Regions from separate parts of the Tsuneonella sediminis genome, predicted to be linked through region 1. Evidence: predicted binding sites of a transcription regulator. Region 1 holds the regulator's gene; each other region holds the start of a gene.
The links. The regulator LexA, encoded in region 1, represses DNA repair genes until DNA is damaged. The targets are predictions, from matches to a motif close to GTTCCNCNCTTGTTCT.
Positions count from the first base shown of each region.

Region 1 (7,991 bases):
TCGCGAGCTGGTTCGTACTCCCGGGTCCGGTAGCCTGGCTGGTTCTTACCGGCGCGTCGCTGCTGGTGGCCGTAGCCGCCGCGGCAATCTGGCGCGAGAGCGGCGAGCGCACGCATCTGCGCCGTGCCGCGATTTCCGTGGGACTGGTGATCGCGTTCGGCGTGACGCTGGTCTGGATCCGCTCCGAAGTGGTGGGGGCACCGCCGCTCTTGTACCCCAAGACCGAGTGGATCGACGGGCGCGTCCTTGCTCGCGAAGACCAACCGGCAGAAGGACGCGTGAGGCTTACGTTGGCCTATCGCGATGCGGAGGCGGGTATGGCCCGCAAGGTGCGGGTCAACGTGGCGCCGGACGCACTGCCGGTGGGGGCCGAGGAAGGGGCTCGGGTGCGGCTGCGGGCGCGCCTGATGCCTCCCGCAGCGCCCCTGGTGCCGGGTGCCTACGACTTTGCGCGGACCGCCTGGTTCGCCGGCCTCTCTGCCACGGGCAGCGTACTGGGCGAGGTCGAGACGATCGAGGCGGCGCCTGGCGGCGGAACCATCGCCCGCGCCCAGCGCGCGCTGTCCTCCCACGTTCGTTCCCGGCTCGCCGGCTCCGAAGGGGCCATCGCCGCCGCGTTCGCCAGCGGTGACCGTGGCGGCATCTCCATCGCCGACGAGGAGGCGATGCGAGATTCGGGCCTCACGCACCTCCTGTCGATCAGCGGAGTGCACGTGAGCGCTGTGATCGCGGCGGCCTATTTCCTCGCCATCCGCCTCCTCGCGCTGTGGCCCTGGCTGGTGCTGCGGGTCCGACTGCCGGTGGCCGGAGCGTTGATCGGTGCGATTGCGGGGATCGGCTACACGTTGCTTACCGGGGCGGAAGTACCGACGGTGCGAAGCTGCCTCGGTGCCCTGCTCGTCCTCGCCGCGCTTGCGCTGGGGCGGGAGCCTTTGTCGATGCGAATGGTCGCGGTTGCTGCTTTCGCGGTGCTGGTTGCCTGGCCCGAGGCTCTCGTCGGACCGAGCTTCCAGATGAGCTTCGCCGCGGTGATCGCGATCGTTGCGCTGCACGAGGCGGCTCCGGTGCGCGCGTTCCTTGCCGCGCGCGAGGAAAGCTGGTTTGCACGGACGGGGCGGCGCCTCGCCATCCTCCTCCTGACGGGTCTCGTGATCGAGATCGCGCTGATGCCGATCGTCCTGTTCCACTTTCACCGCGCAGGCTTCTACGGTGCGTTCGCAAACGTGGTCGCCATTCCGCTGGTGTCATTCATCTCGATGCCGGCGATCGCACTCGCACTGGTGCTCGACCTCTTCGGCGGCGGCGCGCCGGCCTGGTGGCTCGCGGGAAAATCGCTCGAAGCGCTGCTTGGGATCGCCCGGTTCACCGCCGAACAGCCGGGGGCGGTGCGGCTTATGCCCCAGATGGGGTGGGGCACCTTCAGCCTTTTCCTTGCCGGTGGAGCGTGGCTTGCGCTGTGGCACGGGCGGGTGCGGATGCTCGGACTGGTTCCGGCGGCGCTCGCAGCCGGGCTGCTGGTCGCGACCCCGGTTCCCAACCTGCTGGTCGGCAGTGACGGGCGCAATGTCGGCATCGCAGGGGAGGGAGAGCGCTTGCTGGTGCTGCGCGAGGGGAGGAGCGGCTTCGCCCGTGACAACCTGCTCGAGCTCGCCGGCCAGGAGGGGGTGCCGATACCGCTCGAGCGCTGGTCGGGAGCGCGATGCAGCCGGGACTTCTGCAGTATCGCGCTCGAACGCGGCGGGCGTGACTGGTTGCTGCTGTTGGCACGAAGCCGGTCGCGGATCGAGGACCGGTCACTCGCGGCGGCATGCGAGGCGTCGGACATCGTCATCGCGGACCGCTACCTTCCCCGCAGTTGCCGTCCGCGCTGGCTGAAAGCCGACCGGCGCTTCCTGCAGCAGAGCGGGGGCCTTGCCATCGACCTCGAGGCCCGGCGGATCACTACGGTGGCAAGCGGGCAGGGTTCGCACCCCTGGTGGACGGCGCGGGGGGGCGACCCCCTGCGCCGGAATCAGTGGTAGCGGCGCAGCAAACCTGCGAGCTTGCCCTGAACCTTCACCTCGGCCGCACGGTAGAGCTGCGGCTCGTAAGCGCCGTTCGCGGGGTCGAGCCGGATCATCCCGTCCTGCCGGCGCAGGAACTTGAGCGTGGCCTCCTCGTCGCGGACGAGCGCCACTACGATCTCTCCGTCGCGGGCGACGTCGGTGCGCTTCACGAGCGCGAAATCGCCATCGAAGATACCGGCCTCGATCATCGAGTCGCCCGAAACCTCGAGCGCGTAGTGTTCGCCGGGGCCGAGCAGGGCGGCGGGAACGGGCAGCGTGCTTTGGCCTTCCAGCGCCTCGATCGGCATGCCCGCGGCGATCCGGCCGTGCAGGGGCAGTTCGACGATGTCGTTCGCGGGCTCGGGCCGCGGGGCGGCCGGCGTGCGGAGCGGAACGACATTGTCGTTCGCGCGCGGAGCCTGTCCGTTGCGGGGAGCGGCCACCGAATCCCCGGGCTGGCGGATCACTTCGAGCGCGCGTGCGCGGTTCGGCAGGCGGCGGATGAACCCGCGCTCCTCGAGCGCGGAAATGAGCCGGTGCACACCCGACTTGCTCTTGAGGTCGAGCGCTTCCTTCATCTCCTCGAACGACGGCGAGATGCCGTTTTCCTCGAGGCGAACGGTGATGAATTGCAGAAGTTCACGCTGCTTGGCCGTGAGCATGGGCCTATCCCCGACAAACCGTCCCAATCCGGGAACGAACGCGGAACAATTAGGAAACTTGTTGCGATTCGTCAACCCGCGCAGGAACTGCCTCGGTCGCGCGCCAGTCGCCGGACTTGCCGCCGGTTTTTTCCAGCAATCGCACAGCTTCGATCACCATGCTCTTGTCGAGCGCCTTGCCCATGTCGTAGATTGTCAGAAGCGCGACGCAAGCGGCTGTCAACGCTTCCATTTCAACGCCCGTCCGGTCTGTGAGGGAAACCCGCGCCGCAACGGTGACGGCATCGGCCTCGAACGTGAAGTCGAGCTTCACGGATTGAAGGGGGAGCGGGTGGCATAGCGGTATGAGTTCGGAGGTCTTCTTGGCCGCCATTATCCCAGCGACCCGCGCCACGGCGAGAACATCGCCCTTGGGCCCGCTGCCGTCCCGCACGGCACGAAGCGCGGCTGCGCTCATGCGGATCCGTCCGCTGGCGGTGGCGGTCCGCGCCGTGGCGGACTTCTTGCCGACATCGACCATCCGTGCGGCACCTTTGCTGTCGAGGTGACTGAGTGTCATTCACGCTTGTCCGTGTCACACATGTCACGCAGTCCAGGTGCAATAACGGCCGCGACCGACGGAAGCAGAGGGCAGGGGGCTGGAAATGCGATAGTCGAGGCCATCGCTCCCCTATGCCACGCCCTGCGGGGTGTAGGAAAGCTCACGGCCGACCAAGCAGCGCGCGCGTGGCAGCGGCGACGTCGTCCTGCCGCATCAGGCTCTCGCCCACCAGGAACGTCCGCACGCCCGCCCTTGCGAGCCGCGTGCAGTCCGCATGCGTTTCGATGCCGCTCTCGCCCACCAGCAGCGTGCCCTCCGGTGCCAGCGGGGCCAGCCTTTCGGTCGTGCCAAGATCGGTGCGGAAAGACCTGAGATCGCGGTTGTTTACCCCGATGAGCCGGGACCGCAGACGCGCTGCGCGTTCCATCTCCGCCTCGTCGTGCACCTCGACCAGAACGTCCATGCCGCGCTCGAGTGCGGCCGCCTCGATCTCCTCCATGACCGCATCGCCCAGCGCGGCGACGATTATCAGGATCGCATCCGCCCCGATGCTGCGCGCTTCGGCGACCTGCCAGGGATCGATCATGAAATCCTTGCGCAGCACCGGCAACGTGCAGGCTCTGCGCGCGTCGGCGAGATAATCCTCGTGACCCTCGAAATAGGGCGCATCGGTCAGCACCGAGAGACATGCCGCGCCGCCCTGCTCGTACGCGACGGCATGTTCGGCGGGACGGAAATCGGCGCGGATGAGCCCTTTTGAGGGCGAAGCCTTCTTGATTTCGGCGATCAGCGCGAAGCCGTCCGCCACCCGAGATGCCAGCGCATCGCGGAAACCGCGCGGCGCGCTCTGCTCGCTCGCGAGCCGGTCAAGGTCGGCAACCGTCGCCGTCGCCTTGCGAGCGGCGACCTCCTCACGCTTTGTCGCGCATATCTCGTCGAGCCTGTTCATCGCGCGAGATCGATCCAGTCAGAGAGCAGGCGTTCGGCCCGGCCCGAATCGAGGGCTTCTGCCGCCAGCTCGGCGCCCTCGGCGTAACCGGACGCCTTGCCCGCGATCATCAGCGCTGCGCCCGCGTTGAACAGCACGGCATCGCGATAGGGGCCGGGTGCGCCCATCAGCAGCGCCCTCAACGCCTTGGCATTGTGGGCCGCGTCGCCGCCCCGGATCGCCTCGATCGGCGCGGTGGGCAGGCCCGCGTCTGCGGCACGCGCGCGGCGCAGTTCCCATTCGTGACCCCGGACGTCGGCGATCTCGTTCCCGCCGGCGAGACTCAGTTCGTCAAGACCCTCGTCGCCCGAGACGATCAGCGTCCTCTCGCTGCCGAGCCGCGCCTTCGCCTCGGCGTAGATCGGGACATAGGCCGGACGCGCGATGCCGATAAGCTGTCGCCTGACCCCTGCGGGGTTCGACAGCGGTCCCATGAGGTTGAATATGGTCCGGCGGCCGAGCCGCTGGCGGATCGGTTGTATGCGCCCCATGGCGGGATGGTGATTCTTGGCGAACAGGAAACAGATTCCGATCGTTTCCAGTGTCTTCTCGGCGGTTCTTCCCGCAGCTTCCATGTCGAGGCCAAGCGCCTCGAGCGTGTCGGCTGCGCCCGCCTTGCTGCTTGCCGCGCGGTTGCCGTGCTTGGCGACCGGCACGCCCGCGGCGGCGACCACCAGGCTGACCGCGGTCGACACGTTGAGCGTGTGGTGCCCGTCGCCCCCGGTGCCGCATACGTCGATCGCATCGGCCGGCGCGCGGACGGGGACCAGCCGCGCGCGCAGGGCCCGCGCCGCGCCCGCGATCTCGTCGGCAGTCTCTCCGCGGTCGGACAACTCGCACAGGAAGCGGGCGATCTCCTCCTCGCTCGCTTCGCCGTCGAGCAGCGCGCCGAAGACCTCTTCGGCCTGCGCCTCGGTCAGATGGGGCTCGGCTTCCGGGAGCCTTCTCATGCGGCCACTCCTGCTTCCAGCCCGCACAGCGCAAGGAAATTGCCCAGCAGGGCATGGCCGTGCTCGGTCGCAATCGATTCGGGATGGAACTGCACGCCGTGGATCGGCAGCTCTGCGTGGCGAATCCCCATGACGTGGGTGTCGTCCGATGTCGCGTTGACAGCCAGTACCGCGGGAATTTCCTCGACCACGAGCGAATGGTAGCGTGTCGCGCTGAACGGCGAAGGCAGATCCGCGAAAACGCCGCTGCCGTCGTGGCTGACCGGCGAAGTCTTACCGTGCATCAGTCCGCCGCGAACGACCCTGCCGCCGAAGTGCTGCCCGATCGACTGGTGGCCGAGGCATACTCCAAGCAGGGGCTTGCCCCCGTCGGCGCAGGCGGCGACGAGGTCGAGGCTTATCCCCGCCTGGTCCGGGGTGCAGGGGCCGGGGCTGATCAGGAAACCCGCCGCGTCAGTCCGTACCGCCTCCGCTGCCGTCAGCGCGTCGTTGCGCTCTACCCGCACCTCGGCTCCCAGTTCCATCAGGTAATGGACGAGGTTGAAGGTAAAGCTGTCGTAGTTGTCCACGACGAGGATTGTCGGGCCGGGGCTCATCAGGTCCTGCTAGCGAACTTGTCGGTTGCGCGCACCAGCCCATCGATGATGCCGGGCTCGCCAGCGGAATGGCCGGCATCCGGAACGATCCACAACTCCGCCTCGGGCCACGCCTTGTGCAAATCCCACGCCGACGCGGGCGGAGTGCAGATGTCGTGCCGACCCTGGACGATGATTCCCGGGATGTCGCGGATCCTGTGGACGTTCTTCAGAAGTTCCGCTTCGTCGAGCCAGAAATCGTTGAGAAAAAAACGCGCGCAGATGCGGGCGAAGGGAACCGCCTTGGCCGGGTCCTCGAAATCGGAAACGAGGGTTGGGTTGGGGAGCAGCGTCGCCACGGTGCCCTCCCACAACGACCACTCGGTCGCAGCGGCGAGGCGCACGGCTTCGTCCTCGCTGGTCAGCCGGTCGTAGTAAGCCTGCACGAGGTTTGCGCGTTCAGCCTCGGGTATATGGCCGGAAAAACTGTCCCATTGTTCCGCCATCACCTCGCTCGCCCCATAGGTGTAGAGCCAGTCTCGTTCCTTTGCGCGGGCGAGGAACACGCCGCGCAGGACCAGCTCGGTGGTTCGCTCGGGATATTTCTGGGCATAGGCGAGCGCGAGCGTAGCACCCCAGCTGCCCCCGAAGACCTGCCAGGCGTCGTGCCCGCACATCCGGCGCAGGCGTTCGATGTCCTCGACGATGCGCCACGTGTCGTTGCACTCGATCTCCGCGAACGGCAGCGACTTGCCGCACCCGCGCTGGTCGAACAGCAGCACGTCGTAGCGTTCGGGGTCCCAATGGCGACGGTGCGCGGCACTCATCCCGCCGCCCGGTCCGCCGTGAAGGAACACGGCCGGCTTGGCGCCGGGCGTGCCCACCCGTTCGTAGTAGAGCGAGTGCCCCTCGCCGACGTCGAGGTGGCCAGTCTCGTAGGGCTCGATCTGCGGGTAGAGCGTGCGGCGCGCATCGGAGTGGTGGGAGACGGTCATTGCGATTTCTCCTCGATCAGCACCATCGGCCCGATCGGCCCGCGCGAATCCAGCCGGCCGCTCGCCGGGTCCCACAGTGCGGAGATCCCGCCGTCGAGGTAAAGCGCGTTCGGCGTCTTGAGCGTGTCGCGGAAATAGCGCGCGAGCTTGCCGAAGCTGACCGGGCCTTCGCTGATGACGAAGTGCGCGCGCCCAGCGTCGTCGACGCCCACGCCATTGCGGATCGTGCGGCTCGGCCCGTCATCGGTGATCTCGGGGTGAAGCTTGCCGTCCACCACCAGCATGGGTCCGCTCTGGGTGCCGAAGCCGGGCCGATCGCCCACCTGGGAGAAAAAGCGGTCCGAGGTCATCACGCGCCACGTTCCGCCGGTCCCGAAGAACACGCCGTTGGGCTTGAGATGGAAGTTGCCCGCACCGTCGTTGCGATTGAGCTCCTTCAGGCGCTCGCCGTCCTTGACGTAATAACCGATCGGCTTGCCTTCCCCGTCGAACATCCCGGCGTTCATGCCGAACACGACGCGTCCGGCCTCGTCCGGCGCCCTCCCGGCGAACGCCCTGAAGCCCCGATAGGGCGGATTGCCAAGCATAGTGGTGACTCGGTGCTTGGCGGGATCGGCGATGCAATGGGTCAGCCGCGCGTCCTCGAACGTCACCGTCTCGCAGGCGGAAGCCGCCGCCCGTGTCGGCGCGGCCGACGGGGCTGCCGTTGCTTGGGCCTCATCCGGGTTCTCAAGGTCGATCCGCGTCACTGCCTCGCCGGCCGGCTGCTCGCCGCAGGCGGAGAGCACGGCCAGAAGGATGGGCAGGGCAGCTCGAGCGGTCAGCCCCGTCATTGGCCGAATCCCGGTTCGATAGCCTGACGCGCGGCCTCGCGCGCGGCGGCGATGAGTGCGCCTGCCTTCGCTTCGCACTCGCGCTGTTCGTAGGCCGGGTCGCTGTCGGCAACGATGCCCGCGCCCGCCTGCACGTGCATTATCCCGTCCTTCACGACCGCGGTTCGCAGCACGATGCAGGAATCCAGCGTGCCGTCAGGCGCGAAATAACCGACTCCGCCGGCGTAGGGACCGCGCGCGGCGGGTTCGAGTTCGGCGATGACTTCGCACGCCCGGATCTTGGGCGCTCCGCTCACCGTGCCGGCAGGGAAGCCGGCGAATAGTGCGTCGAGCGCCCCGAGTGCCGGGTCGAGCGTGCCGATCACGTTGCTGACGATGTGCATCACGTGGCTGTATCGTTCG
Region 1 is NZ_JBNCBU010000001.1:224,799-232,789, forward strand. It holds gene ACPV3N_RS01140 (ComEC/Rec2 family competence protein) at 1-2,021, shown strand, start outside; gene lexA (transcriptional repressor LexA) at 2,012-2,707, opposite strand; gene moaC (cyclic pyranopterin monophosphate synthase MoaC) at 2,757-3,266, opposite strand; gene trpC (indole-3-glycerol phosphate synthase TrpC) at 3,409-4,197, opposite strand; gene trpD (anthranilate phosphoribosyltransferase) at 4,194-5,186, opposite strand; gene ACPV3N_RS01165 (anthranilate synthase component II) at 5,183-5,782, opposite strand; gene pip (prolyl aminopeptidase) at 5,782-6,756, opposite strand; gene ACPV3N_RS01175 (phosphodiester glycosidase family protein) at 6,753-7,589, opposite strand; gene trpE (anthranilate synthase component I) at 7,586-7,991, opposite strand, start outside.

Region 2 (7,991 bases), 770 kb from region 1:
CGACGAATTCCTCGAGCGGCAGCACGAGCGCGCGATAGAGATGGTCGGCGGCATAGCTCGCTCCGCGCGCGGGCGGGGCGTCCTCGACCAGGAGGTTCTGCCCCTTCTTGCGCTGGGCCGCGAGCCAGCCGGCAATCAGCGCGGGGAGGATGATCGTCGCGACGATGATCCACGGACCCCAGTTGAGAGTGAACGCCGTCGGATCCGGCCTGTCTTCCGGGCGCGAGGTCAGGGATGCGATCATGAAGTTGAGCACGACCCCGATCGCGCCCGCCCACAACAGGCCGACGAGCGCCAGCGCCTTGTAACGAACCGACGGTGCGATCCCGCCTGCCTTGCGCAGCGCACGCACCTGCTCCTCGCTTTCGCCGGACACTTCGGACCCGTCGCCCTCGGCGTTGGGTGCAAACAAGCCCGCCGCCCCGATCGCGAGCAGGATCACGCCCAGCGCGAGATAGGTTTGCGGCCAGCCGATCCGCTCGGCAATGATCAGCGCAAGCGCCCCTCCGACAAGCGAGGAAAGCCGGTATCCCATCTGGTAGATCGTCGAGAGGATATCGAGCGTCGCCTTCTCGTCGGCGACGTCGATGCGCCAGGCATTAATCGCGATGTCCTGGGTGGCGCTGGCGAAGGCGCCGATCCCGGCCAGCAGGCTGAACATGCCGAGAGCGCCCTTGGGGTCGAGCAGGCTCATCGTCACCAGGATCGCGCCGAGGATCACCTGCATCGGCACGATCCACTGCTTGCGCTTGCCGAGCTTGCGCAGACCGGGAATGTCGACCTTGTCGATCAGCGGGGACCACAGGAACTGGAACGCGTAGGCGAGCCCGATGAGGCTGAACACGCCCATCGTTTCGAGATCGACCTCGGCTTCCGTCAGCCAGGCGAACAGCGTGCCGAGAAACAGCGCGAAGGGCAGCCCGCTGGCGAACCCGAACAGCAGCATGAAGCCGGTCTTCCGGTTGTTGAGAGCGCGCCCGAGTATGCGCCAGCTCGACGGCTTTTTCGGTGCTTCGCCTTCGACCCCGCCCATGCCCTAGCGTCCTTTCCGTGCGACCAAATCCATGCGACACTTACCGCAGCGAGAGGAATTAGAAAGCGTCACCATGAACGAGACCACAACGCTCGGGGGAAAACGTCCGACCGCGGGCCAGCTCGCGCTCGCCGAGGCGCTCGCGCGGGGGGACACCCGCCCGCAAGGCGGGATCGCGACGGTCCCGTCCGGGGTCTATACCGATCCCGACCATTTCGGGCGCGAGAAGTCCGCACTGTTCGACCGGCTGCCCCAGGTGCTGATGCCGAGCGCCCTGCTACCCGAACCGGGCATGGCGGTTCCGCACGACCTGTCCGGCAAGCCGCTGCTGGTCACGCGCGACAGGCAAGGCAAGGTGCAGGTCTTCCTCAATGTCTGCCGGCACCGGGGAACGCGCCTCGTGGAGGGGGCGGAAGCGGTCTGCGCCGCGCGGCTCGTGTGCCCCTATCACGCGTGGACCTACCGCCTCGACGGCGCGTTGCTCGCGCTACCGCGCCCGGACAGTTTTCCGGGTCTCGACAAGGACGACTACCACCTGCGGGAGCTCCCGAGCCGCGAAGCGGGCGGGCTGATCTGGTTTGCGCCGGTCGAGGGAGCCGAGTTCGCCCATGCCGACACGCTCGGCGAGGACATGGCCGCGTTTGGCGCGCCCGACCATTTCCTGTTCCGTCGCAAGACCCACAGCGTCGCGGGCAACTGGAAGCTTGTCATGGACGCGTTTCTCGAAAGCTACCACGTCACCCGGCTTCACGCGAAGACGATCGGCCCGTTCTTCAAGGACGGGGTGACCAGCGGCGACATGATCGGCCCGCACGCGCGCAGCGCGGTGGGCCGCGTGGACGAGCTCGACGGGATCGACCTTACCGACATGACCGCGCTGCGTCGGCGCGTGACGTTCGCCTATCAGCTCTTGCCGGCGACCATCATTATCCCGAGCCCCGATTACATCAACGTCATGTCGCTCTGGCCGCAGGCAGTTGACCACACGCTTGTCGAGGACTTCATGCTCATCCCGGAACCTCCCGCGACCGAGAAGGCGCGCGAGCACTGGGAGCGCTCGTGGGCGCTGCTCGACGGGGGCGTGTTCGCGGGCGAGGACTTTCGCGCCGCCGAGCTTGGCCAGCAGGGTCTGTCGACCGGGGCGGTCCCCCACCTGACGCTGGGCGATCTTGAAGGCGGCATCAGCCGTTTCCACGAAACCGTGAGCGAGGCGTTGCGCGCAGCGAACTGAGCGCCTAGTTCCCGCGCCATGCCGCAGACCGAAAGACCGGGTGAACGCCCTGCCCCGCGCAGCGGCGAAAGGATCGCCAAGCTGCTCGCGCGCGCCGGGATCGCATCGCGCCGCGAGGTCGAGCGAATGATCGCCGACGGCCGGGTCGCGATCGGCGGCAAGGTACTGGACACCCCCGCCACGGTGCTCCCCAACCTCAAGGGGGTGACGGTCGACGGCAAGCCGGTCGCGCAAGCGGACCAGACGCGCGTCTTCGCCTTTCACAAGCCCTCGGGGCTGCTCACCGCAGAGCGCGATCCGAAGGGGCGGCCGACGATATACACCGCGCTGCGCAACGCGCTGCCACGGGGGGCGCCGCGGGTCATGCCGGTGGGACGCCTCGACATGAACACCGAGGGCCTGTTGCTGCTGACCAACGACGGCGAACTGAAGCGTGCGCTCGAATTGCCCGCCTCAAACGTGCCCCGCACCTATCGGGCCCGCGTATTCGGCGAGATAAGCCAGGCCCAGCTCGACGAACTGATCGAAGGGGTCGAGATCGAAGGGGTGCGCTACGGCCGGATCGAGGCGGACCTCGAGGGAGCGGCCAAGGGTGGAAAGGGCGGACGCAACCAGTGGGTCCTGCTGACGCTGACCGAGGGCAAGAACCGCGAGGTTCGGCGCGTTCTCGAACATCTCGGATTGCAGGTCAGCCGGCTGCTGCGGGTTGGTTACGGTCCGTTCAACCTGGGAGACCTTCCCCGCGGGACGGCGGTCGAGATCCCGCAGGTCCAGGTCGAAAGGCTGCGCAAGAGCCTTCGCACATGAGGGTGATCGCCGGCGAATGGCGCGGCCGCAGGCTGGTCGCGCCGAAAGGGGAATCCACCCGCCCGACCGCCGACCGCACGCGCGAAACGCTGTTCAACATGCTGGCGAGCCGCATCGGCGACTTCGACGGACTGGCGGTCGCCGATCTCTTCGCGGGATCGGGGGCACTCGGGATCGAGGCGCTTTCGCGCGGTGCCGCTTCGTGTCTGTTCGTCGAACACGACAAGGCGGCGCTCGACGCAATCCGGGCCAACATTGCCGCGCTCGATGCGCGGACGCGCGCCACGGTCAGCGCAGGATCGGTAACGGCGCTGGGTGCGGCGAAGATGCCGCACGACATGATCCTGGTTGACCCCCCCTATGGGACCGGCGCCGCGGGTGTCGCGCTCGATCGCCTCTTGCGGCTCGGCTGGGTCGGTCCGGCCACGTGGGTCGCGGTCGAAACCGGCGCGACCGAGGATCTGGCGGTCCGCACCCTCTCCATCGAAGCCGACCGCAAGGTCGGCAAGGCACGACTGCGGCTCCTCCGCCTGGCCCAATAGGAAGGGCGCCTCCCTGCTGAGGGGGGCGCCCCATCCTCTTTCGATCTCTCTTGTGCCTACATTCCGGGCTTTTCGGCCGGTTTCTTGCCCGGGATTTCGCTCGCCGGCTTGCCCGGCCAGTAATTGAGCGGCCGCGCAACGCCCGGCCCGCGCTTGCCGGCTTCCCATGCGTTGATGCAGTTGTCCTGCTGATTGGGACTGCAAATCGGCAGGTCGCCGGTTGGCGGTCCGGGGTCGGCCGGGGTCGTCTGCACCACCGCGTTGCTTACGAAGCGCGGATCCGACGTGCTCGCTGTGGCGGCAGCGGTGGTCGCCGCGCTTGCTGTCGCCGACGCGTTCCCGGCCGGCATGCCCGCCATCTGGCGTTCTATCGCGGTCCACGCTGCGACGCGCTGCTCGGGTGTCATCGCATAGACCCTGCCGCGCTGCTCGTCGGTCAGCGCCCACCAGCCGGTCATTTGGGTCGGGGTGAGGGTCCAGAAGTACATCTGGTAGTCGTGCGGCCAGCCATCATAGGAGGTCTGCCGATCGGCGGGCCAGCTGTCGTACATCGACTTCTGCTGGGCGGACATCTCCATCGAGTGGGACATGCCCGCATCCTGCGCGGCTGCGGGAACAGCGAAGGCCAGCGCGGCGGCACCGGCAAGGATCAGTCTCTTCATTGTGAAATTCTCCGGAACTTCCATCTACCGTGTCACTACGCGCAGCACGGCTGCACGGTTCCGCCCGGCCCTTGCACCGCAGCTCCTTGTTCCCTAGCTGTTCACGGGAAACGCATGTCCGACACAGTCCCAACTCCCAGCGCCGCCAGGCACGACGTCCCGGCGTATGCGCAAGGACTCAACGCGCCCCAGCGCGAAGCAGTCCTGACGACTGAAGGGCCGGTGCTGATGCTTGCAGGGGCCGGCACCGGGAAGACCGCTGCCCTGACCGCAAGGCTGGCTCATCTCGTCGCAACGCGCCGGGCATGGCCAAGCGAGATCCTGTGCGTAACCTTCACCAACAAGGCCGCGCGCGAGATGCGCGAGCGGGTCGGACGGCATATCGGCCAGGCGGTCGAGGGAATGCCGTGGCTCGGCACCTTTCATTCGATCGGGGCAAAGATGCTTCGCCGCCATGCGGAACTCGCCGGCCTGCAATCGAACTACACGATCATCGACACCGACGACCAGCTGCGGCTGCTCAAGGCGTTGATCGTGGAGGCCGGGCTGGACGAGAAGCGCTGGCCGGCTCGCCAGCTCGCCGGCCTGATCGATCGATGGAAGAACCGGGGTCTCAACCCCAAGGACCTCGATGCGATCGAGAACGAGGCCTACGCCAACGGCAAGGGAGAGGAATTCTACGCCCGCTACCAGGATAGGCTCAAGGCGCTCAACGCCTGCGATTTCGGCGACCTGCTACTGCACATGCTCAACGTATTCCGCGAGCATCGCGAGGTGCTCCAGCACTATCAGCAACGCTTCAAGTACATCCTCGTCGACGAGTATCAGGACACCAACCAGGTCCAGTACCTCTGGCTTCGCCTGCTCGCCCAGGAGCGCAAGAACATCTGTGTGGTAGGCGACGACGATCAGTCCATCTATTCGTGGCGCGGGGCAGAGGTGGCTAACATCCTCAGGTTCGAAAAAGACTTCCCCGGTGCGGCGGTGATCAAGCTCGAGCAGAACTATCGCTCGACGCCGCACATCCTCGCCGCGGCTTCCGGCCTCATCAACGCGAACAGCGAGCGGCTTGGCAAGACGCTGTGGACCGAGATGCCCGCAGGCGAAAAGGTGCGCGTCATCGGGGTATGGGACGGGCCGGAGGAAGCCCGCCGGATCGGCGAGGAGATCGAGCGGCTGGAGCGCGAAGGCGCAGGGCTCGACCAGATCGCGATCCTGGTGCGGGCGCAGTACCAGACCCGCGAATTCGAAGACCGTTTCATCCAGATCGGCCTAAACTACCGGATCATCGGAGGCTTTCGCTTCTACGAGCGGGCCGAAATCCGCGACGCTCTCGCTTACTTGCGCGTCATCGCCCAGCCGGCCGATGATCTTGCCTTCGAGCGGATCTACAACCAGCCCAAGCGTGGGCTCGGGGCCAAGACGCTCGAGCAGATGCACCGCCACGCCCGCGCCACGGGGCTGCCGCTGGCCGCCGCCTCGCTTCAGCTTGCCGACAGCGACGAACTGCCGGCCCGTGCACGCGGCACTATCGCGAACCTCATGCGACAGTTCCTGCGTTGGCGCGAACTTGCGGAGACGACCGGGCCTGCCGAGTTGCTGCGCACCGTCCTCGACGAGAGCGGCTATGACGCGATGCTCAAGGCCGAGAAGAGCGCCGAGGCCGCCGGACGGCTCGAGAACCTGAGCGAACTCGCGCGCGCGATGGAGGAGTACGACACTCTCCAGGATTTCCTCGAGCACGTCGCGCTGGTGATGGACAACGACCGCGCCGACGAAGGCGAAAAGGTCACGATCATGACCATCCACGCCGCCAAGGGCCTCGAATTCGATCACCTGTTCCTGCCGGGCTGGGAGGAAGGCGTGTTTCCGAGCCAGCGCGCGCTCGACGAAGGCGGGCTCGCCAGTCTCGAGGAGGAGCGGCGCCTCGCCTACGTCGCGATTACCCGCGCCCGGCGGCGCTGCACCATCGTCCATGCGGCGAACCGGCGCATATACGGCCAGTGGACGAGCTCGATCCCGAGCCGCTTCGTCGGCGAACTGCCGGCCGATCACGTCACCGAAGAGACCACGCTCACCGGCGGAGCCTCGCTATGGCGCGCGCAGATGAGCGAGCACGACGATCCCTTCGCGCACGTCGCCAGGGTCCAGCCGGCGCGCACCCTCACCCGCGGCCCCGGCTGGCAGCGCGCGGTGGCGACAGGCTATGATTCCACGCCTGCGCGGGTGAAGGAAAATACGCGCAGCGCCGCCAGTTTCGCCGCCAAGCCTCGCACCGACATCGCGATTGGCCAGCGCGTGTTCCACGACAAGTTCGGTTACGGCGAAGTTCTGGATCAGGAAGGCAACAAGCTGGAAATCGAGTTCGAGCAAGCCGGCCGCAAGCGGGTGATCGACAGCTTCGTCAGTGCAGCCTGAACCGGTTCGGCGATGGCCGACTTGCCATCCGCCGACTGGAACCTGAAACGCGCGCGGAAGCCGATCAGCTCGCCTGCCGGTACAATTCCGGTCCTGCGGCCATCATGCGGCCGGGCGGCGGGATCAGCGATGAGCCGGTTCCGATCCGGCGAACGGCGAGCGTCGACCGCACAGCCTCGTCTGGCTCCTTGGGCGCGCGATCGTCGATCGTGGCCATGATGCCCGCCGCGATCCCCATCGCTATCGCGCCTGCAGAGGTGGCGACCTCGAGCTTGGCCAGCACTGCGGCGCGGTGCACTTCGACCGTGCGGTTACTCAGGCCCATCTGACGCGCGGTTTCCTTGCTCGTGGCTCCGGCAATCACCGATTCGAGGACACGACGCTCCTGTCGGGACAGGCGGGCGATACGGGTCTTGGCGAGCGCGGTCATTTCGTAATGACGGGCAAGACTCGCCGCATGTTCGATCACCGCCTCGACCGTACTGCCGACGATCGCCAGGTCTTCAGGGAAGCACAGATAGTCGACCGCCCCGGCCCGCAGGGCGCTCACGATCCGGCGCGGCTTGGGAACATCGGCGGTGAACGCGACGACGGGCAGGAAGCAACCGGCCTCGCGCATGTCTGCGATCATGGCGGCAAGATCAGTGTGATCGTCATCGCTCATCAGGACCGCGCCCTGATCAGGATACCCCGACCGTCCGTACTGCCCGCGCAGCTCGTCGGCGGTTTCGTAGATCTCGGTATGGAGACCGTGCGCGTTCATCGCATTAGCAAGTCTCGCCCGGCGCGAAGAACTGCCGTCCAGCAAATGAATATAGTGCGACTTTGACAAGGCCCAGGCCCCCGATCCCGCAAATCCTGATGACAGGCGATTGCAGGATAACGCGGAACAGAACAAGTCCGCGAAAGGCAGGGTCAGGCGATGACGAAAGTTAGCGTTCAGCCGAAGCCCACGTCGAGAAATCCGGGCACGGGACCGTTCCATTCGCCTGGCTTCGAGAGAGCGTCATCGTCACGTTCGTCGCGGCGCGTGCGGTCCCCGCGGGCGCCGCGCTGGGCGCGCGGTTCGGCCTCGCGGGGCGGACGGGCGGGCGCGTCGCCGCGCTCGCGGCGCGGACGGCGCTCGCGAGCCTGGGACCCTCGGTCCGCCGCAGGCTCGTCACCCTGTGGGTCCGCTTCGCCCGCATCGCTTTTCGGTGCTCTGGTTTCGGGCGCCTTCAGTTCGACCCGCACGTCTTTCTTGCCAAATACCGGCACCGGTGCGCCGGTGAGCTTCTCGACGTTCTCGATCGCCTCGG
Region 2 is NZ_JBNCBU010000001.1:998,383-1,006,373, forward strand. It holds gene ACPV3N_RS05120 (AmpG family muropeptide MFS transporter) at 1-1,033, opposite strand, end outside; gene ACPV3N_RS05125 (aromatic ring-hydroxylating oxygenase subunit alpha) at 1,107-2,264, shown strand; gene ACPV3N_RS05130 (pseudouridine synthase) at 2,283-3,071, shown strand; gene rsmD (16S rRNA (guanine(966)-N(2))-methyltransferase RsmD) at 3,068-3,613, shown strand; gene ACPV3N_RS05140 (hypothetical protein) at 3,670-4,275, opposite strand; gene ACPV3N_RS05145 (ATP-dependent helicase) at 4,390-6,693, shown strand; gene ACPV3N_RS05150 (response regulator transcription factor) at 6,758-7,456, opposite strand; gene ACPV3N_RS05155 (DEAD/DEAH box helicase) at 7,633-7,991, opposite strand, start outside.
Region 2: ACPV3N_RS05145 (ATP-dependent helicase) is a predicted target of LexA. The motif match lies at 4,364-4,379, and genes of this name have one in related genera.

Region 3 (7,991 bases), 130 kb from region 1:
ATCTCGGCGGCGGGCAGCGCAGCGAACCGGCCGAGGAAACGCTCGAAAACCTCGATCCAGTGGACGTCCTTCTCGCCGTCGAAAAAGAATTTCAGCCCCACCATGGCGAGGAACGCGCCGCCGAACCCGGCAATGCCGATGTGCGCGCTCGACACCAGCCTTTCGTATTCGACAGGATCATTGAGCGACAGGCGGATCGTCTCGACCGGGCCTATCCCGGCCGCGATCGCCACGATCGCAAGCGGAAAGACGATGCGCATGCCGAACACCGCAAAGGCAATGCCCCAGGTGAGGAACCGTTTTTGCCAGACCCGGTCCATGTCCTTGAGCACCGATGCGTTGACCACCGCATTATCGAAGCTGAGCGAGATCTCGAGCACCGACAGCACGACGATGATCCACAGCATCTGCGCGGTACCGATTGCCGTGCCCGTGCTCGATATGCCGTACCAGACGCCCAGCCCTAGACAGGCGAGCGTGAAGATCAGCGAGAAGCCGTAATACCGCTTGAGCGTGTTCATGTGGGGATTGTCCGGCTTTAATTCTTGGGCTGGTAGGTCTGGTCGGCGGTCGGGAACGCCCGCTCGCGAACCTCTGTGGCGTAGGTTTCGGCCGCCTTGGAGATGACGCTGGCCATGTCCTCATAGCGTTTCACGAAACGCGGCACCCGCTCGAACATGCCGAGCATGTCTTCCGTCACGAGCACCTGGCCGTCGCACTGCGCGCTCGCGCCGATGCCGATGACGGGGATTGCGAGCGCATCGGTCAGTTCGATCGCGATCGGCTCGATGACGCCCTCCGCGACGACCGCGAAGGCGCCTGCGTCCTGCACCGCCCGGCCATCGGACATGATCTTGGCGTGCTCCTCCTCGCTGCGCCCGCGCGCGCCGTAACCGCCCAGCGAGTTGACGGCCTGCGGCGTCAGGCCCACGTGCGCCATGACCGGAATGCCGCGGCCGGAGAGAAACGCTATCGTCTCGGCCATCGCCGCGCCGCCCTCCAGCTTGACCGCGGCGCATCCCGTCTCGGCCATGATACGGCTGGCGCTTTCGAAGGCCTTCTGCGGGCTGGCCTCGTAGGAGCCGAACGGCATGTCGACGATCACCAGGCTGTGATAGCTGCCGCGCACGACCGCCGCGCCGTGCGCGATCATCATTTCCAGCGTTACCTGCAGCGTCGAGGGCAGCCCGTAGATGACCTGCCCGAGTGAGTCGCCGACCAGCAGCATGTCGCAGTGCTGGTCGAGCAGCTGGGCCTGCCGGGCGGTGTAGGCGGTAAGCATCACCAGCGGATCGGCCGTCTCGCCGTCGGTCTTGCGTGCCTTGATCGCCGGCACCGTCAGGCGCCGCATCGGCTGCGGGGTGGGGTGCGCCCGGCTGGTGGCGGTGTCGAGCTGGAAGGTGGTGGACATCGCGCACCTCCTAGCCGCGCCACCGATGCGGGGAAAGCCCGGACATTTGGCTTGCCTTGAGAGAGCGGGGCGCTAGCTTCGCGCGCCATGAGGGAGGCAGGCCGCCATGGCCGCCTGACAAAAGGGAATACGGGTCCATGCTACTCGACCGCGTAAAGCCGCTAGACGCCATCCTGGCGACGGCGGAAAAGAAATCGCTCAAGCGCACGCTCGGTGCGTTCCAGCTCATGCTTTTCGGAATCGGCTGCATCATCGGCACCGGTATCTTCGTGCTGACCGCGGCGGGTGCGCAAAAGGCCGGCCCCGGCCTGATGCTCGCGTTCGTGATCGCCGGCGCGGTCTGCATCGTCGCCGCGCTCTGCTATTCCGAGATCGCCGCAATGATCCCCGTCGCGGGTTCCGCCTACACCTACAGTTACGCGACGATGGGCGAATTCCTCGCCTGGACGGTCGGCTGGGCGCTGATACTCGAGTACGCGATCGCCGCGTCCGCGGTCTCGGTCGGCTGGTCGGGGTATTTCACGGGCACGATCCTGAACGATACCTTCGGAATAGCACTGCCGGCCTGGCTCACGGCCGGCCCGCTTGCCCTTGGCGGCGCGCCGGGCGGCTTCATCAACCTGCCGGCGCTGATCATCGCATTGCTGGTGACCTGGCTCCTCATGATCGGCACGAGCGAAAGCGCCAAGGTCAACGCGGTGCTGGTGCTCATCAAGGTCACCGCGCTGACCGCGTTCATCGCGCTCACGCTGACCAGCGCCGAGTTTGATGCGGAGCGCTTCAATCCTTTCCTTCCCGCCGGCGTGTTCGGCGGCTGGGGAACCGGCGTCGGCGCGGTGGGCGCGGCGGCAACGATCTTCTTCGCCTATGTCGGCTTCGATGCGGTCTCGACCGCGGCTGAAGAGACCAAGAACCCGCAGCGGAACGTGCCGATCGGCCTCGTGGGATCGCTGCTCTTCTGCACCGTGTTCTACATCCTCGTCGCGGCCGGCGCGATCGGCACGATCGGCGGCCAGCCCATCATGGGACCCAACGGCGTGCCGTTCCCGGCCGGATCGGCCGAACTCGCCCGTCAGTGCGCGATGCCGCAATACGCCGACGCGCTGGTGTGTTCGAACGAGGCGCTCGCTCACGTCCTGCGGCAGATCGGCTTCGGTCCGATCGGCAACATGCTCGGCTACGCCGCGATTCTTGCCCTGCCTTCGGTGATCCTGGTTCTGCTGTTCGCGCAGACCCGCATCTTCTTCGTGATGAGCCGTGACGGACTGCTGCCCGAGGGCCTGTCCAAGGTTCACCCCAAGTGGCGCACGCCCTACGTGGTTACCGCGATCACCGGGGTGGTCGTGGCGATTGCCGCGGCGTTCTTCCCGGTCGGGCAGCTGGCCGACATCGCCAACGCGGGCACGCTCTACGCGTTCCTCATGGTGGCCGTGGCGGTAATGCTGCTACGGCGGTCCGATCCCGACCGCCCGCGGACGTTCCGCGTTCCGGGCCTGATCGTCATCGGGCCGCTGACGATCGCGGGATGCCTGTTCCTGTTCCTCAACCTGCCGAGCGCCGCCATGCTGGTGCTGCCGATCTGGACGGTGATCGGCCTGCTGGTCTATTTCGCCTATAGCCGGCGCAACAGCCACCTTGGCCGCGGGATCGTCGAGGTCGTCGACGACATCGGCGGTCAGGAGCACGACTTCCCGATCGACACCCCCGAAAGCCACCGCTGAGGGGACACCCACAAAAAAGGGCCGCTCCCTCGCGGGGGCGGCCCTTTTGCTTGTCCGCTTCATGTCAGAGCGAGGTTTCGGCGTGCTTGCCTTCCATGTCGTCGCGTACGTCCATGCCGAGCGCCATCTTGGCGGTAGTCAGCAGGCTCTGGTCGCCGCTCCAGATTTCGGCTTCGCCCAGGTCCATCCGCAGCATCAGGAGGTTGGGATCGTCCTTGCCGCCCGGGAACCACGCCTCGACGAAATTGGACCATTGCTTGTCGAGCCGCTCGCGACTTGTCTCTTCGACGAGGGTGCCCTCGAAGCGGGCGAACATGTCGTGGTCCTTGCCTGCGAACGTGCAGGTGGCGGGTCCCATCTGCGCGAGGTGATGGCCGCGCGAGGTGAAGAACCAGATCGCGCTGTTCGCATCCTTGTCAAGCTGCGCGGTCATCGGCACGGCATCGCCGGCGGCCGACCGCAGCGACACGAACACGAATGGGGAATCGGCCAGGCTCCTCCAGAATTTCTGTTTCAGCTCGTCGGCGTTGCCGGTGTCGTATTTCATGACTGTCTCCTTCGCTGGGCGAACGGGGCTGGGGACAGGTTTGTTCCGCCGTTGCGAATCGATGCGGACAGGAACATAAAGAGAACGAATGAGTCGTCTCCCTGCCATGACCCAGTTATCGAACGCGCTCCTGCCGGCCTCCGGGCTCGCCGGCCTGTCCACCCACACCCCGCGCTGGCGGCCGGGGCTGGCAGGGGCGCACCATAGCGAGGTGTTCGCCGCCTCGAGCGAGGCCAGCGGCGCGGCGGCCGCGCTGGCGCTCGCGGCCGACGCGCTGCGCGCGGCGGGTCGCGGCGCCGGCGCCGAGACGGAGGACCGCCGCGTGCTGCTGTGGGTTCAGGATCGCGATGCGCTGCGCAAGGGTGGGCGGCCATACCGTCCAGGCCTGCCGCGCGTGTTCCGCGACCGTCTAGTGCACGTTGCCTGCGAAAGCTCCGAAGACGCGCTCTTTGCACTCGAGGAAGGGTTGCGATGCCGCGAGGTGGCGGCCGTGGTGGGGGAGATCGCGGGCAATCCGCGGGCGCTCGATTTCACCGCCTCGCGAAGGCTGACGCTCACCGCGGAGAAGCACGGCGTGCCGCTCTGGCTGGTCCGGCTCGACGCGACACGCGACCTGTCCTCGGCGCGGCTGCGGTGGGACGTGACCGCCGCGGCCTCACCGCGTCCGCGCTGGAACGGCGAAGCGCCCGGCATCCCCTCATGGCGGGCCGAGTTGTTCCGCGCGCGAATGCATCCTCCCGGCACATGGACCCTGCGCGATGACGAGCATGCACTCGTCGCCGAGCGTCGCGCCGACGCCGATACCGACCAGTGGGGCGCGGCCGCGCCGTATCCTCTCGGTCTGGCTTTCGCGTCTGGCGATCGATCGCTGGCGGCTGGGTAAGGGGCTGGCGCCGGGTGAGGGCGCCGACGCCCAGCCCACAGTCCTGATTACCGAGACCGCGCACGGTCCGCGGATCGATGCCGCCAACGCAGCCGGGCTGGGGGCCGGTGCGCGTAGCGGCATGATGCTGGCCGATGCGCGCGCGCTGTGTCCGCAGCTTGCGGTCCACTCCAGCGACCCGGCGGGCGATCACGACTTCCTCGAAAAGCTCGCCATCTGGGCGCTGCGCTGGGGCCCGTGGAGCGCGATGGACGCGCCTGACGGTCTGCTTGTCGACGTCACGGCGGTCGCGCACCTGTTTGGTGGCGAAAAGCGGCTGATTGCCGATGCCGGTGCACGGTTCGAGGCCCGCGGCCTTGCGGCCAGGGTGGCGATCGCGCCCACCGCGGGGGCGGCATGGGCGCTGTCGCACTATGGTCCGGCCGCCGCGATCCTTCCCGTCGACGGCGATACCGAGGTTGCGCTCTGCGATCTTCCCGTCGCCGCGCTGCGGCTCGACGCCGATGTCCTGGCGGTGTTGCGGCGGCTCGGCCTCAAGCGGATCGGCGATCTCACCGGGCGGTTTGGCGACACGAGGGGGCGTGACGCGCTTCACCGCCGGTTCCGCAATCGCAAGTCGCCTGGCGCCAATCCGCTCGTGCGGCTCGACCAGCTGCTCGGGCGCGTGCCCGAGCCCCTGCTGCCGGTCGTCCCGCAGCAGATGCCGCTGGTGCAGCGCCGGCTGATGGAGCCGATCCGTCACCGGGACCTGCTCGACCAGGTGGTCGCCGACCTTGCCGCGGACATGGCGCGCGAGCTCGAGGGCCAGGGACTGGGGGCACGCCGGCTCGAACTGGGGATGTGGCGGGTCGACGGTGAAGTCGTGGTACGCCGGCTCGAAATGGCCGCCGCCACGCGCGAGGCGGCGCATATCGTCCGGCTGTTTTCCGCCCGCCTCGACGATGTCGACGCAGGCTTCGGGATCGAGACCGTGCGCCTGCGGTCGAGCTGGGCCGAACCGCTCGCGCTGGCGCAGGCCGATATCGAAGCCGCCGCCGAGGAACACGGTACCTCGCTCGCTGCCTGCATCGACCGGCTGACCGTGCGGCTCGGCCCGTGCGCGGTGCAGCGCCCGGTGCTGTACCCCAGCCACATTCCCGAACGCGCGCAGCGCTGGCAGCCCCCGCTCGAGCCGGAGCCCGCGGCCCAGGGCGAACTCGCGTTCCACGCGCGGCCCCTGAAGTTGCTCGACAAAGCCGAGAAGATCGCGGTGCTCTACGCCACCCCCGACGGCTATCCGCAGCGCTTCCGCTGGCGGGGCGAGGTGCACGAGGTGGTTCGCGTCGAGGGGCCGGAACGCATCTCGCCCGAATGGTGGCGGGAGAGGGGCTCGGCGCGCCTGCGCGATTATTACCGGATCGAGGACCACGCGGGTCGGCGATACTGGATCTACCGCCTGGGCCTGATCGGTGACGGGCGGGGCGGGGTGCCCGACTGGTTCCTGCAGGGGCTGTGTGCCTGAGCGGTGCCGCTAGTATCCCGCTGGACCGCCACGGCGGAACCTCGCGAGCACCTCGGCGAGCGATGACGCCGGTCCCGGCAGCGGGGTGCTGGCGACAGCGGGCTGCTCGACCGCCGGGGTCTTGCGAAAGGTCGATGACCGGCGGCGGCCCTGCGTGATGTTGCCCACGCTCGCGATGGGAACCTCGCGCACGCGGGTCAGCGCGGCCGTCTCGGCGACCACCTCGGCGGACAGCGCCTGCTTGAACACTACTCCGCACGAATCGTGCTCCGACCAGACGATCGTGCATACGGCCTCGTGGTCGCCCCAGCGCAGCAGCGCGGTGGCACCAGCACCGGGCGGATCGACGGCCTCGAATCGGGCACCCGATACGGAGATGTCGGCGAGGGTCCCGGTCGTCAGCGTGGTCATGGTCTGCAGGATCGCGGGGCAGGTGGTCTGCACGCGCCGGCACGCGCGGCGGTCGACGACGGTTTCGGGTTCGTGACTGCGCAGCGGCTCCATCGCGTTCGAAGATTGCCCGGAATGCTGAACATCGGCTGGCGGAAACTGGTGAACGCCGCGTTCGCCATCACCGAAATCGACATTCTCCTGTTGCGAACCGGGCGTGAGAACATATAAAGAACATATGGGTACGCAGTCCATCATCGAGAAGCTCGAAATCCTCGCCGACGCGGCGAAATACGATGCGTCGTGCGCGTCGTCGGGCACGGCAAAACGCAATTCGAGCGGCGGGAAAGGCATCGGTTCGACCGAGGGGATGGGCATCTGCCATGCCTATGCACCCGACGGCCGCTGCATTTCGCTGCTAAAGATCCTGCTGACCAACCATTGCGTGTTCGACTGCCATTACTGCGTCAACCGCAAGAGCTCGAACGTGCGCCGTGCCCGATTCACACCGCAGGAGGTCGTGGATCTCACGCTCAGCTTCTATCGCCGCAACTACATCGAGGGGCTGTTCCTTTCGTCGGGCATCGTGAAGAGTTCGAACCACACGATGGAGCAGTTGGTCGAGGTCGCCCGAATTCTGCGCGAGGACCACGATTTTCGCGGCTACATCCATCTGAAGACCATTCCCGAGGCCGACCCCGAACTGGTCCACCAGGCCGGGCTCTATGCCGATCGCGTTTCGATCAACGTCGAATTGCCCACCGACGCGGGCCTCACCCGTCTCGCGCCCGACAAGAACGCCCGCCAGATCGAGGGCGCGATGGGCAAGCTGAAGAGCGACATCGTCGAGGCGAAGGACAACCGGAAACGCTTCCGCCACGCCCCGCGTTTCGCGCCCGCCGGCCAGTCGACCCAGATGATCGTCGGCGCGGACGCGGCAAGCGATGCGGACATCGTCGGCAAGGCAAGCCGGCTCTACGACAGCTTCCGCCTGCGCCGCGTCTACTACAGCGCGTTTTCGCCGATTCCCGACGCCAGCGCGGTACTGCCGCTGAAGCGCCCGCCGTTGATCCGCGAGCATCGGCTCTACCAGTCCGACTGGCTGATGCGGTTCTACGGCTATCAGCCGCAGGAGGTGATGCAGGCGACCGAGGCCGACGGCAACCTGCCGCTCGATATCGACCCCAAGCTCGCCTGGGCATTGAAGTTCCGCGAGCGGTTCCCGGTGGACGTCAACCGGGCGGGACGCGACGAACTGCTGCGTGTTCCGGGGTTGGGGGTGAGGGCGGTGAACCGCATCCTTGCCAGCCGGAGGCACCGGACCATGCGGCTCGACGATGTCGCCAAGCTCACGGTCTCGATCGCCAAGGTGCGTCCGTTCATCGTGACCGCCGACTGGCGGCCGGTCCTTCTTACCGACCGGGCCGACCTGCGCGCGCTGCTCGCGCCCAGGCAGGAGCAGCTCGAGCTGTTCGCGGCATGACCGCCCTCCAGCACGTCAAGTCGGGCACGTATTACGTCGTGGCGCTGCCCGAGGC
Region 3 is NZ_JBNCBU010000001.1:351,935-359,925, reverse strand. It holds gene ACPV3N_RS01840 (DUF475 domain-containing protein) at 1-521, opposite strand, end outside; gene panB (3-methyl-2-oxobutanoate hydroxymethyltransferase) at 539-1,411, opposite strand; gene ACPV3N_RS01830 (amino acid permease) at 1,549-3,132, shown strand; gene ACPV3N_RS01825 (pyridoxamine 5'-phosphate oxidase family protein) at 3,197-3,679, opposite strand; gene ACPV3N_RS01820 (hypothetical protein) at 3,768-4,562, shown strand; gene ACPV3N_RS01815 (DUF6504 family protein) at 4,447-6,063, shown strand; gene ACPV3N_RS01810 (PilZ domain-containing protein) at 6,073-6,567, opposite strand; gene ACPV3N_RS01805 (putative DNA modification/repair radical SAM protein) at 6,692-7,936, shown strand; gene ACPV3N_RS01800 (UdgX family uracil-DNA binding protein) at 7,933-7,991, shown strand, end outside.
Region 3: ACPV3N_RS01805 (putative DNA modification/repair radical SAM protein) is a predicted target of LexA. The motif match lies at 6,674-6,689, and genes of this name have one in related genera.